DNA from 2 places in the Sphaerisporangium siamense genome. Region 2 is predicted to be linked to the other one. Evidence: riboswitches for the same ligand, from Rfam matches in the RefSeq annotation. Region 2 holds a riboswitch; the other holds the start of a gene.
The links. A riboswitch is a leader RNA that binds a small molecule or an ion and turns the genes downstream of it on or off. The one in region 2 is predicted to bind thiamine pyrophosphate.

Region 1: linked by a shared signal. The riboswitch ahead of thiO (glycine oxidase ThiO) and the one ahead of tenA (thiaminase II) in region 2 are both predicted to bind thiamine pyrophosphate.

What each region holds. Positions count from the first base shown of each region.
Region 1 is NZ_JACHND010000001.1:6,965,099-6,970,707, forward strand. Features, by position in the region: gene thiE (thiamine phosphate synthase) at 1-206, opposite strand, end outside; gene BJ982_RS31795 (Rv2175c family DNA-binding protein) at 184-558, opposite strand; gene BJ982_RS31800 (NAD(P)/FAD-dependent oxidoreductase) at 608-1,777, opposite strand; TPP riboswitch at 1,915-2,026, shown strand; gene thiO (glycine oxidase ThiO) at 2,016-3,176, shown strand; gene thiS (sulfur carrier protein ThiS) at 3,235-3,435, shown strand; gene BJ982_RS31815 (thiazole synthase) at 3,437-4,252, shown strand; gene pknB (Stk1 family PASTA domain-containing Ser/Thr kinase) at 4,337-5,609, shown strand, end outside.
Region 2 is NZ_JACHND010000001.1:794,956-800,564, forward strand. Features, by position in the region: gene BJ982_RS03610 (helix-turn-helix domain-containing protein) at 1-286, shown strand, start outside; gene BJ982_RS03615 (helix-turn-helix transcriptional regulator) at 527-1,894, opposite strand; gene BJ982_RS03620 (ATP-binding protein) at 2,115-2,681, shown strand; gene BJ982_RS03625 (MerR family transcriptional regulator) at 3,037-3,723, shown strand; gene BJ982_RS03630 (PIN-like domain-containing protein) at 3,725-4,165, shown strand; TPP riboswitch at 4,263-4,373, shown strand; gene tenA (thiaminase II) at 4,365-5,069, shown strand; gene BJ982_RS03640 (magnesium and cobalt transport protein CorA) at 5,175-5,609, opposite strand, start outside.

The DNA.
Region 1 (5,609 bases), 6.2 Mb from region 2:
AGCAGGGCCCCGTGCCTGTCGCAGGCGTCGCGGAACACCTCCAGCAGCGCGAGTTCCTGCCGGGCCTCCAGGCCCTTCTCGCGGAGCTGGACGATGTCCACGCCGCCGGCGAGCACGGCGTCCAGGAAGTCCTCCAGGTCGCCCTGGCGCCGGCGGCCGTCGGTGCAGAGATAGAGCCGCGCGTCAGAAAGCGAGCGCTTGGGCACGCCGCTTCACCTCGGTGTGCCGGCCCGCGCGGATCGCCTCGACCGGCGCCCCCGGCAGGGAGTCGTCGGGCGTGAACAGCCAGCGCAGGGACTCGACGTCGTCGTATCCCGCGTCGGCGAGGACGGTGAGCGTGCCGGGGAGACCCTTCAGCACGTCGTCGCCGGCGATGAAGACCGCCGGCACCTCGGGCTCCGGGCCGCCCCTGCGGACGCCGAGGAGCTTCTTGTCCTTCAGGAGCTGCTTGGCGCGCCCGGAGCTGAGCCCCAGCCGGACGCCAACCTCCGAGAGGGGGAGCCATTCCCCTACGAGCTGGTCGGTTTCCCGGTCGATCTGTGCAACAGAAAGCGTCACGAGTCCACAATTACCACGTCACGGCTGGTCTGAAACACCCCCACAGGGGTCACAAGCAGTCGCGCAAGGGTATCGATGGGTCTTTCGCCCGATTCACATCGAGCCTTTGCCCCCCCTCGACGATCCGGCGGCCCTGCACCAGGTCACGCGGCAGGTCGACGGTGAATATCGCGGACAGGCGGTCGTCCTTGGTCAGCCAGAGGGCCGCCCATTTCGGCGCCGACGCGGGGTCGCCGCGCATGACCAGCCGGGCCCCGGCGTGGTGGCCGGCGTACTGGAGCATGTGACCGAATTGTTCTGACCAGAAATACGGCACGGGGTCGTAGACGGCGGTCTGGCCGAGCAGGGTGGCGACGGCGGTCTCCGGGGAGTGCAGCGCGGTGTCCCAGTGCTCGACCCGCAGGCGGCGGCCGAAGCGGCGCGACCACCAGTTGGCGCAGTCGCCGGCCGCGACGACGCCGTCCAAAGACGTGCGCAGGTGCTCGTCGACGAGGACGCCGTTGTCCAGCGCGACGCCCGACCCGGCGAGCCACCCGACGGCCGGGCGCACGCCGACGCCGGTCACCACCAGGTCCGCCGGGATCCAGGTGCCGTCCACCAGCGTGAGCCCGCCGGGGTCCACCGAGCCGACCATCACGCCGAGCCTGAGGGCGATGCCCGCCTCGGCGTACCAGGCCGCGGTGTGGCCGCCGACCTCGGTGCCGAGGGCCACGGCGAGCGGCGAGGCGGCGGCCTCGACGACGGTCACCTCACAGCCGGCGCGGCGCGCGGCGGTGGCGACCTCGGCGCCGATCCAGCCCGCCCCGACGACCACGACCCGGGCTCCGGGGAGCAGGCGGGCGCGCAGGTCCAGCGCGTCGTCGATGGTGCGCAAGGTGTGCTGGGGCCCGTCCCCCCTCAGCCGTATCGGGGCGGCGCCGGTGGCGATGACCAGCCCGTCGAACTCCAGCTCGCCCTCGGTCGTCTCGACGACGCCCGGGCGCAGGCCCTTGGCGGCCACATTGGTGCGCAGGTCGATGTCCAGGGCCCCGAGGTCGGAGTCCACCACGGTCGAGTCCAGGCCCCCGGCGAGCACGGCCTTGGACAACGGCGGCCGATCGTAGGGACGGTGACCCTCGTCGCCCACCAGTGTGACGCGCCCGTGGTACCCGCGCGCCCGCAGCGCTTCGACACTCCGCACGCCGGCCAGCCCGGCGCCCACTACCACGACATGATTCACAACCCGACAGTAAGCGGCCAGCCGGGTCACTCGCCAACGGCGATTTGGTAACGAATCGGCTCACTACTCCACACGGTAAGTGATGAGAACACTCAAGCCGGTGCGCACGGCGTACCCCGGCAGGAATAGGCTTGGGGCGTCAGACGCGCGGGAGTCCGGCGAGACCGGGCTGAGAGGAGGGCTGGCGGCCCTCGACCGCAAAGACCTGATCCGGATCATGCCGGCGAAGGGAGCGAGCATGGATGTGGTCGTCGTCGGCGGCGGCGTGGCCGGCCTCTCGGTGGCCTGGCGCGCCGCGCAGGCCGGTCACGCGGTCACCGTCGCCGACCCCTCCCCCGGCTCGGGGGCCACGCACGCCGCCGCGGGCATGCTCGCCCCGGTCAGCGAGGTCTCCTACACCGAAGAGCCCCTGCTGCGGCTCGGCCTCGCCTCCCTGGAGCTGTGGCCCTCCTTCGCCGCCGAGCTGGCCCGCGAGTCCGGCGTGGACGTCGACCACCGCGCCGAGGGCACCCTGGACGTCGCGTTCGGCGCCGACGACCTGACCGCCCTGGACGAGACGGCCGCGTTCATGGAGGGGCTCGGGCTGCGCGTCGAGCGCCTGACCGGGCGCGAGTGCCGCCGGGCCGAGCCGATGCTCGCCCCGGCCGTGCGCGGCGGCCTGCTGGCCTCCGGCGACGCGTGGGTGGACCCGCGCCGGGTCACCGCCGCCCTGCTCGCCGCGCTGGCGCGCCGCGGCGCGGCCGTGGTCGCCGAGCACGTCGCCGGCCTGGCGGTCGAGGGGGGCGCCGCGCGCGGGGTGCGCCTGCGCGGGGGACGGGTGATCGCCGCCGACCGTGTCGTGCTGGCCGCCGGGGCGTGGTCGGGCTCGCTGGAAGGGCTGCCGCCCGGCGTCCTGCCGCCCGTGCGCCCGGTGAAGGGGCAGATCATGCGCCTGCACGGCGCCCCCGGGTTCCTGCGGCGCTGTGTGCGCGGCGTGGTCCACGGGTCCAGCGCCTACCTGGTGCCGCGCGGCGACGGCGAGATCGTGCTCGGCGCCACCCAGGAGGAGATGGGCTTCGACACCCGCGTGACCGCCGGCGGCCTGTGGGAGCTGCTGCGCGACGCGCGCGAGCTGGTCCCCGGCGTGACCGAGCTGGAGGTCGCCGACGTGTGCGCGGGCCTGCGCCCCGGCACGCCCGACAATCTGCCCGTGCTCGGGCCCGCGGCGATGGAGGGCCTGCTGCTCGCCACCGGACACCACCGCGGCGGCGTCCTGCTCGCCCCGCTGACCGCCGCCATGCTCATGGCCGAGCTGGACGGCGGCCCCGGCCCCTACGCGCGGGAGGCGGAGGTCTGCTCGCCGCTGCGCTTCGGCGGCGACGTGACCCACGCCGCCTTCGCCGCCGCCCGCCATCGATGACGCGGCCCACCTTCGACGACAAGGAGGATCGGGGCGCCCCCGGCCCCCGTGAACGACCATGAACGTGACGATCAACGGCAACCCCTGCGAGCTGCCCGACGGCGCCACCGTCGCCCAGGCCGTCCAGGCGCTCACCTCGGCCTCGTCCGGGGTGGCGGTGGCGGTGAACGACGAGGTGGTGCGGCGCGGCGCCTGGCCGTCCACCACGCTCGGCGAGAACGACCGGGTCGAGGTCCTCACGGCGGTGCAGGGTGGCTGAGATGACGACCACGACGGGCACCACGACCGGCGCCGACGCCCTCGCGGACGACGTGCTGGAGCTCGGCGGCGAGAAGTTCTCCTCCCGCCTCATCATGGGGACCGGCGGCGCCCCCTCGCTGGAGGTGCTGGACGAGGCGCTGGCGGCCTCCGGCACCGAGATGACCACCGTCGCCATGCGCCGGCTCGACCCGGCCGCCGCCGGCTCGGTGCTGGACGTGCTGCGCGCCCGGGGCGTGAAGGTGCTCCCCAACACGGCGGGCTGCTACACCGCCGGCGAGGCCGTGCTGACCGCGCGCCTGGCCCGCGAGGCCCTCGGCACCTCCTGGGTCAAGCTGGAGGTCATCAGCGACGAGCGCACCCTGCTGCCCGACCCGATCGAGACCTTCGACGCCGCCGAGCGCCTGGTCGCCGACGGTTTCATCGTGCTGCCGTACATCGGCGACGACCCCGCGCTCGCCCGGCGGCTCGAACAGGCGGGCTGCGCCGCCGTCATGCCGCTCGGCTCCCCCATCGGCTCGGGTCTCGGCATCCGCAACCCGCACAACATCGAGCTCATCGTCGAGGCGGCGGGCGTCCCGGTCATCCTGGACGCCGGCGTGGGCACGGCCAGCGACGCCGCCCAGGCGATGGAGCTGGGCTGCGACGCGGTGCTGCTGGCCAGCGCCGTCACCCGGGCGCGCAGGCCCGCGCTCATGGCCACGGCGATGCGGCACGCGGTCTCGGCGGGCCGCATGGCGCGCCTGGCGGGCAGGATCCCCCGGCGGCGGTACGCTGAGGCGTCCTCGCCCGCGGTCACGCGGGGCGCGCTCGGATGAGCCCTTCCTGACGGGAGAACATGTCGGCATCGGTTTGGGATGTGCTTGCCCTCGTCCTGGCAAACCGCCCGTAAACTCACTCCCGTGGACACGACGGTTGCGGACCCCCTCGTAGGGCGGCTGCTGGACGGGCGCTACCGCGTTGAGTCGCGCATCGCCCGCGGTGGCATGGCCGCCGTCTACCTGGCCATGGACATCCGGCTCGACCGCACGGTGGCGCTGAAGGTCATGCACCGCTCGCTGGCCGAGGACCCCGATTTCGTGCGCCGTTTCATCGGCGAGGCCAAGTCCGTGGCCAGCCTGTCGCACCCCAACATCGTGCACGTCTTCGACCAGGGCACCGACGGCGGCCACGTCTACCTCTCCATGGAGTACGTCCCGGGGCGCACCCTGCGCGACGTGCTGCGCGAGCGCGGCCGCCTGCCCGCCCGCGAGGCGCTGGAGATCATGATCCCGGTGCTGGCCGCGCTCGGGGCCGCGCACCAGGCGGGCATGGTCCACCGCGACGTCAAGCCCGAGAACGTGCTGCTGAGCGACGACGGCCGGGTCAAGGTCGTGGACTTCGGGCTCGCCCGCGCCATCGAGGCCGGGCGGCAGACCCGCACCGGCGTCATGATCGGCACGATCGCGTACATGTCGCCCGAGCAGGTCACCTCCGGGGTCGCCGACGCGCGCAGCGACGTCTACGCCGCCGGGGTCATGCTGTTCGAGCTGCTCACCGGGAAGCAGCCGTACGAGGGCGAGACCCCGATGTCGGTGGCCTACCGCCACGTGCACGACCGCGTGCCCGCCCCGTCCTCCGTGGTGCCCGGCGGCCCGGTCCAGCTCGACAGGCTCGTGCTGTCGGCCACCGACCGCGACCCCGGCGGCCGCCCCGCCGACGCCACCGCGCTGCTCGTGGCGGCCGTCGAGGCCCACCGCACGCTGCCGCGCGACGCCGGCCCGAAGCCCGCCCCCACGGCCGCCACCTCCCACACCTCCCCCGCCGCCCCGGTGCCGCCCGCCAACCCCACGCTCGTCCAGTCCCGCACCGAGATGCTCACCTCGCCCGGGGCCGCGCCCGCCGCCGAGGGCCACCGCGCCCGCCGGCGCGTGCGCCCGATCTGGTTCATCGTCGGGCTGGCCACCGTCATGGTCGCCGCCATCGCCGTCACCGGCTGGTGGTTCTCCGAGGGCCGGTACACCCAGGTCCCCGACCTGCTGCGCATCAACATCAGCGTGGCCAAGGCCGAGGCCGAGAAACAGGGATTCGCCGTCAAGATCGGCAAGCCCGAGAACGACCAGGAGCTCGGCGAGGACAAGGTGCTGCGCACCGACCCCGAGTCCGGCCGCGAGGTCGTCCGGGGCTCGGTCATCA
Region 2 (5,609 bases):
ACTGCTCTACCGCTGCCGCGAGCTCGGCCTGCTCTCCGACTCCGCCGCCGGCCGCGCCTACCAGCGCCTCGCCGCCCTCCGCGACCAGCCCGGCTTCGCCGGCGAGCCCATCACCGGCTACCCCGGCGAACACCCCGTCCTCCTGGCCCAAGCCTTCGACCTCGCCACCACCCGCACCAGCCTGACCCTCCCCACCCTCGCCACCCAGTTGGCCTGGCCCATAAAAAGAACCCGCCAACTCCTCTCCCTCCCCGACCCCCGCCCCGAACTCCGCCTCGTCCCTTGAATCGGGCCTCGCCTCCGCGCCCGGGGGCGCTCCGGCTCGGGCTGTGTTTCCCAGGAGGGGCTCCGCCCCCCTTCGACCCCCAGTCGAAGGCTCCGCCCTCGAACTCCCGCCCCACCTCGTTCGGGTCGCCCCTCAATGATCGTGTGAAGACACCGCTCCGGTACGGCTCATGGAATGCCTGAAAAACGGCGCCCTGGGATATCGAGTGGTGAGTATTCGGCTGCTGGTTGCCGGTGACGCTCAGGCGGCGAGTTGGGTCCTGAGGTGATCCCGGAACTCGCGGACCAGGACGGTGTCGCCGTACGGCTCCAGATCTGCGGCGAAGCCCCGGATACGCTCATTGAGGCGTGGCGAGGACAGTGACCTGGCCGAAGGTATCGCCGCGCGGGCGTGGCTGATCGCCTGCTCCAGTTCCCCGGCGCCGAGATACGCGTCCGCCGCGTTGACGCGCGCGAGCTGTGCGGATCGTGTCTGACTTTCCTTATGCGCACTCAGCGCGGCTTCGGCACAGGTGATCGCTCGCTGATCCTGCCCCAGCAGGTGCCAGGTCCGTGCCGCCTCCGAGACCGTCCGGGACGGATCGTACGGCGGCAGCCACGCGGGCTCTCGATCAGTAGGCCCCTGTTCGTACGCCCATTCCGCCTCGGCGAGCAATCGTTCGGCCGCCTTGACGCTGTAGGCGTCTCGCGTCTCGGAGAACTTCACCTGTAGAGCCGTGGCGAAGGCTCGGTTGCTGAAGGCCAGTCGGCCCATCAGGCGTGGGGGCGCCTGAGCCTTCTGAGCGGCGTTGACAGCGGCGCTGGTCAGCCGAAGCGCCTCGACCGGCCGATCGAGGTAGACGGCCTGGTGAGCCATCACGCCGAGCACCCAGCCTGCCATGATCGGATCGTTGGCTGCCTTGGACAGCCGGAGCGCCTGCGCGAAGTACCGCTGCGCCTGGCCGTTCTGACCAATGTCGAAGGCCATCCAGCCCACCAGACATGTCATGTCGGCGGCGGCCGTCATGAGTGCGGCCCCGACACGATCGTCGTACCGGCCCTGCAGAAGCGGGGCCACCGTACCGTTCAGGTACCTCACCACGACCGGCCGCACGACCCCCGCGCCGAACTGGTGATCGATCTGAGCGAACGCCCGCTTGGCCTGGCTGATCCGCGCCACGTCCGTCATGCCCACCTGAGGAGTTGAGCCACGACCGGCCGGCGAATCAGGTGCCGGATCGTAGTTCCAGGCCGCTAGCAGCTCACTCACGGCGGCGGGAACGAAGGGCAGCGTGGCCAGCATGTGACGTCGGGACGGATCCACTTCAGACCTCCACAGCTCCTGGACCGCCTTCACGGTAAGCGGCACGGCCCCGCCCCAGTAGTCCGCCGACGGAGACAACGCACTCTCGCCGTCGATCCACCGGGCGACCTCGCCCGGATCCTCGTGGAAGGCGACCGCCATGCGGGTCCGATGTGCGGCCCGGACCGCTTGGACGCCACGCTCCCATCGCCCCCAGGTGGTCGGGGACACACGGATCGCCTCCGCCGCCTGTTCCTGGCTGAGTCCGCGCCGCTTGCGCGCCTCGACCAGTCCCGGACGCCCGGTCGTGCCGTTGCCCTCGCCCATTGCCCTTACCCCCTTGGTGCTCCTTCTATCGTCAATCAATGACCAACAGTGACGCATGAATCACCGTGAGTGTCCATCGGGAAATCGAAACGACCGCCAAACGACCTGTCGCCATCCTTCGACCGGCATGACTCCGAACGGCGAACACAACGACCTTCACTCCAGGTCGGCGGAGGAATTTCCTGCTGTCCCGGGTTCCCGTCGACGAACGGAGTCTTCCATGCCGCTTCACGAGAGCGTCGCGCCAGAGCCCTACCCGGGGATATGGCCACTGATCGCCCTCCACCTCGCCCCCCAGGACGAGGACATGCCCGCCAAGGCGTCCGGCCGCCTTCAGACCACCGTCGAATCTCTGACCCCGGGGTTCGCGGCACGCCGCGCGCGGGCGGTGTTGAGAAGCCATCTGCTGAAGGCACAGGTGAACGAGGACGACGCCGCCGAGATGGAGATCGTCGTGGCGGAACTCGTGGCCAACGCGGAGCGGTACGCCGCTGAGCCATACGAACTGCGCATCGTCAGCGACAGGGACGTCCCCATCTGGTGTGACGTGGTAGACGGAAGTCCCGGCCTCCGGGTGGTGGGGCAACTGCTCGGCCGCCTTCGTGCTTCAAAGGCCGCCGACCTCCCTTCGTTGGAAGAGAACGGTCGCGGCCTGTTCCTGGTCCACCGGTTGTCAGGAGGACGGTGTGCCGTCTATCCCGCAGCCACGTCTCGCAGCCGAGCCGCAGGTAAGGCAGTCGGGTTCGCTCTGCCTGTGGGCGACGGAATCGTTTGCGGCAGTACGTGAACAACCGCATCAGATGCTGCACCCCGCGTCGCGAGCCGCCAGGAGGGCGAAGCCCCGAATCGGGGGGTCGAAGGGGGGCGGAGCCCCTCCTGGGAAACACAGCCCGAGCCGGAGCGCCCCCCGGGCGCGGAGGCGAGGACCTTTTCGGGGATGCGGGGTTTGTGGGGTGTCGTATCGGATGGGCTGTACGGGGCCAGGGGCGGAGTATGCTCTGGCGTTCAGCGGATTTTTCGGTATTGCGGGATCACATCGTGTTTGGGAGGGGTCGGCGCGTATTCTGCGGTCAATACGTGCAGGAAAACGGAGACAAGGATGTCGTCTCGTCATATCCTCCACTTCGAGGGAGTGATGATTCATGAGTGATATTCAGGTCCTGGCGCGGCGGGTGATGAGCGTGCGGGAGGCGGCGCGGCAGCTTCGCATACCGCCGACCACCCTGCTCCACTGGCTGGAAGGGGAGGAACGGCAGGGCCGGTTCTATCCGCCGGTGCTGCGCGAGCAGCCCACGGGCGCCACGGACGTCACCTGGGGGGAGATCGTGGAAGCCCGCTATTTGCGCGCGTATCGGCAGCGCAACGTGTCCATGCAGAAGCTGCGCCCCTTCATCGCCCTGCTTCGTAGCGAATTCGGGGTTCCTTACCCGCTCGCGCATTTCAAGCCGTTCGTCGATAATCGACGACGGTTCCTGCTGGAAGTTCAGGATCGGTTGCATATTCCGGGTTCCCTGCGCATGGTGTATCAGGTGGACGACGATCAACTCGTCCTCGATCACCGGGTCGTCGATTTTCTGGATCGGGTCGACTTCAACGAGACCGGCGAGCGTGAGGCTCAGCGCATCCACCCCCTCGGAAGGAGTAATCCCGTGGTGATCGATCCGCTGCTCTCCTCGGCAGCGGCGACCGTTCAGGGCGTGCGTACCGAGGTACTGGCGGAGCTCGCGGACGCCCAGGTGCCCGTCGAGGAGATCGCCGACGACTTCGACCTGCCCGTCGCCGCCGTCAAGGCCGCCCTGGCCTTCGAGTGGTCCGCGGACGCCGCCTGAGATGCCGAAGCCGGTCACCCCCCGCTGGTACGTGGATGCCGACACCCTTGGGCTCGCCCACATTCTCGTCCGGGCTCGTCGCGACGTGACGTTCTGCGGCGACGACGGCCGACGCCACAGCAAGCAGTGGACGACGAGCCCTTGCGTCATCCAGGACACCGCGACGGCCGACGACGTCTGGATCCCGAAGGTCACCGCGGCGGGCCTCGCCATCCTCACCCGGGACAAGCACATCGAGAGAAGGACGGCGGAGAAGGACGCCGTGCTCACCGCCCGCGCCCGGATGTTCGCCATCACCTCGGAGGAAGTCCTCGACGGCTGGGGGCTGCTGGAGGTCGTGGTGACACAGTGGCGTCACGTGGAACAGGCCGCGGAGAAGCCGGGCCCCTACATCTACGCGGTCACCCGGTCGGGCATGCGCGAGATCTCCCTGACGTCCTGACCGTTCCGGGGATTCTCATGTTCGTCCGCTCACGCCACGGTCCGCACCCGCGGGTGATGGCTTGCGGGGTGGGCGCTGGGGCGGGGTACGCTTCGGGTGGACGGAACGCGGGAGCCTGGCGCACCGGGCTGAGAGTGTGGCTGTTCGGCCGCAGACCGCTCGAACCTGACCGGGTCATGCCGGCGTAGGGAGCTTTTCCATGGAGACATCCGGGTCCATCACCGGTACGTACCAGTCGTCGCGGTCGTTCAGTGAGGAACTCTGGGAGGCCATCACCCCCATCTACACGGCCATACTCGACCACCCGTTCATCACGGGGCTCACCGACGGCACGCTGCCGCACGACGCCTTCCGCCACTTCATCGTGCAGGACTCGCACTACCTGCGGGAGTACGCCCGCGCGCTGGCGCTGTGCGCGGCGAAGTCGCCCACCGAGGACGACGTGCGGGCCTTCGCGCAGGACGCGGTGGGCGCCATCGCGGCCGAGCAGGAGATGCACGCCGAGTTCATGTTCCAGCTCGGCGGGTCGGCCGAGGAGGCCGAGAAGGCTCCGGTGGGGCCGACCACCCGCGCGTACACGAGCTACCTGCTGGCCACGGTGTACGGCGGGTCGTTCCTGGACGGTCTCGCCGCGGTGCTCCCCTGCTACTGGATCTACGCGCGGGTCGGGACGGCGCTGCTCGCCGAGTCGTCCCCGGACGCGTTGTACGCCCGCTGGATCGCCACCTACGGCGACCAGGCGTTCCAGAGCGTGGTGCGCCGCGTGGTGGAGCTGGCGGACCGTACCGGGGCGGAGGCGACGCCGGCCCAGCGCGCCGCCGCGCTGAGCCACTTCGTCACCACGTCCCGCTATGAGTGGATGTTCTGGGAGGCGGCGTGGCGGCAGGAATCATGGCCCGTGTGAACCATCCCAAATCGTTTTGGGCCGTACGAAAAGCGTCTTGACCGGCCCTGACAACCTCTGGCCTGCGCGAACGCGCGGCGATGCCCGTCGTGAGAGCGGACGCCTTCACAGCCAGCTGTTGCGCCGGAAGCCCCGGTAGAGCAGCGAGCACACGACGAGCATGACGCCGATGACGACCGGATAGCCCCACATGTCGTGCAGGCCGGGCAGGCGGTCGAAGTTCATGCCGTAGATGCCGGCGATCATCGTGGGAACCGAGATGATGGCCACCCACGCGGAGATCTTGCGCATGTCCTCGTTGGCCAGGGCGTTGGACCTGGCCAACGCGGCCTGCAGGATCGAGTTGCAGAGCTCGTTGGAGGACTCGACCTGCTCGCAGACCCGGGAGAGGTGGTCGACGACGTCGCGGAAGTACTCGCGCATCTCCGAAGGGATCATGCGGCGGGTGGGAAGCGCGTTGAAGGGGGTCTGCAACGGGGTGACCGCGCGCTTCATCTCGATCATCTCGCGCTTGAGCTGGTAGATGCGGCTGATGTCGCG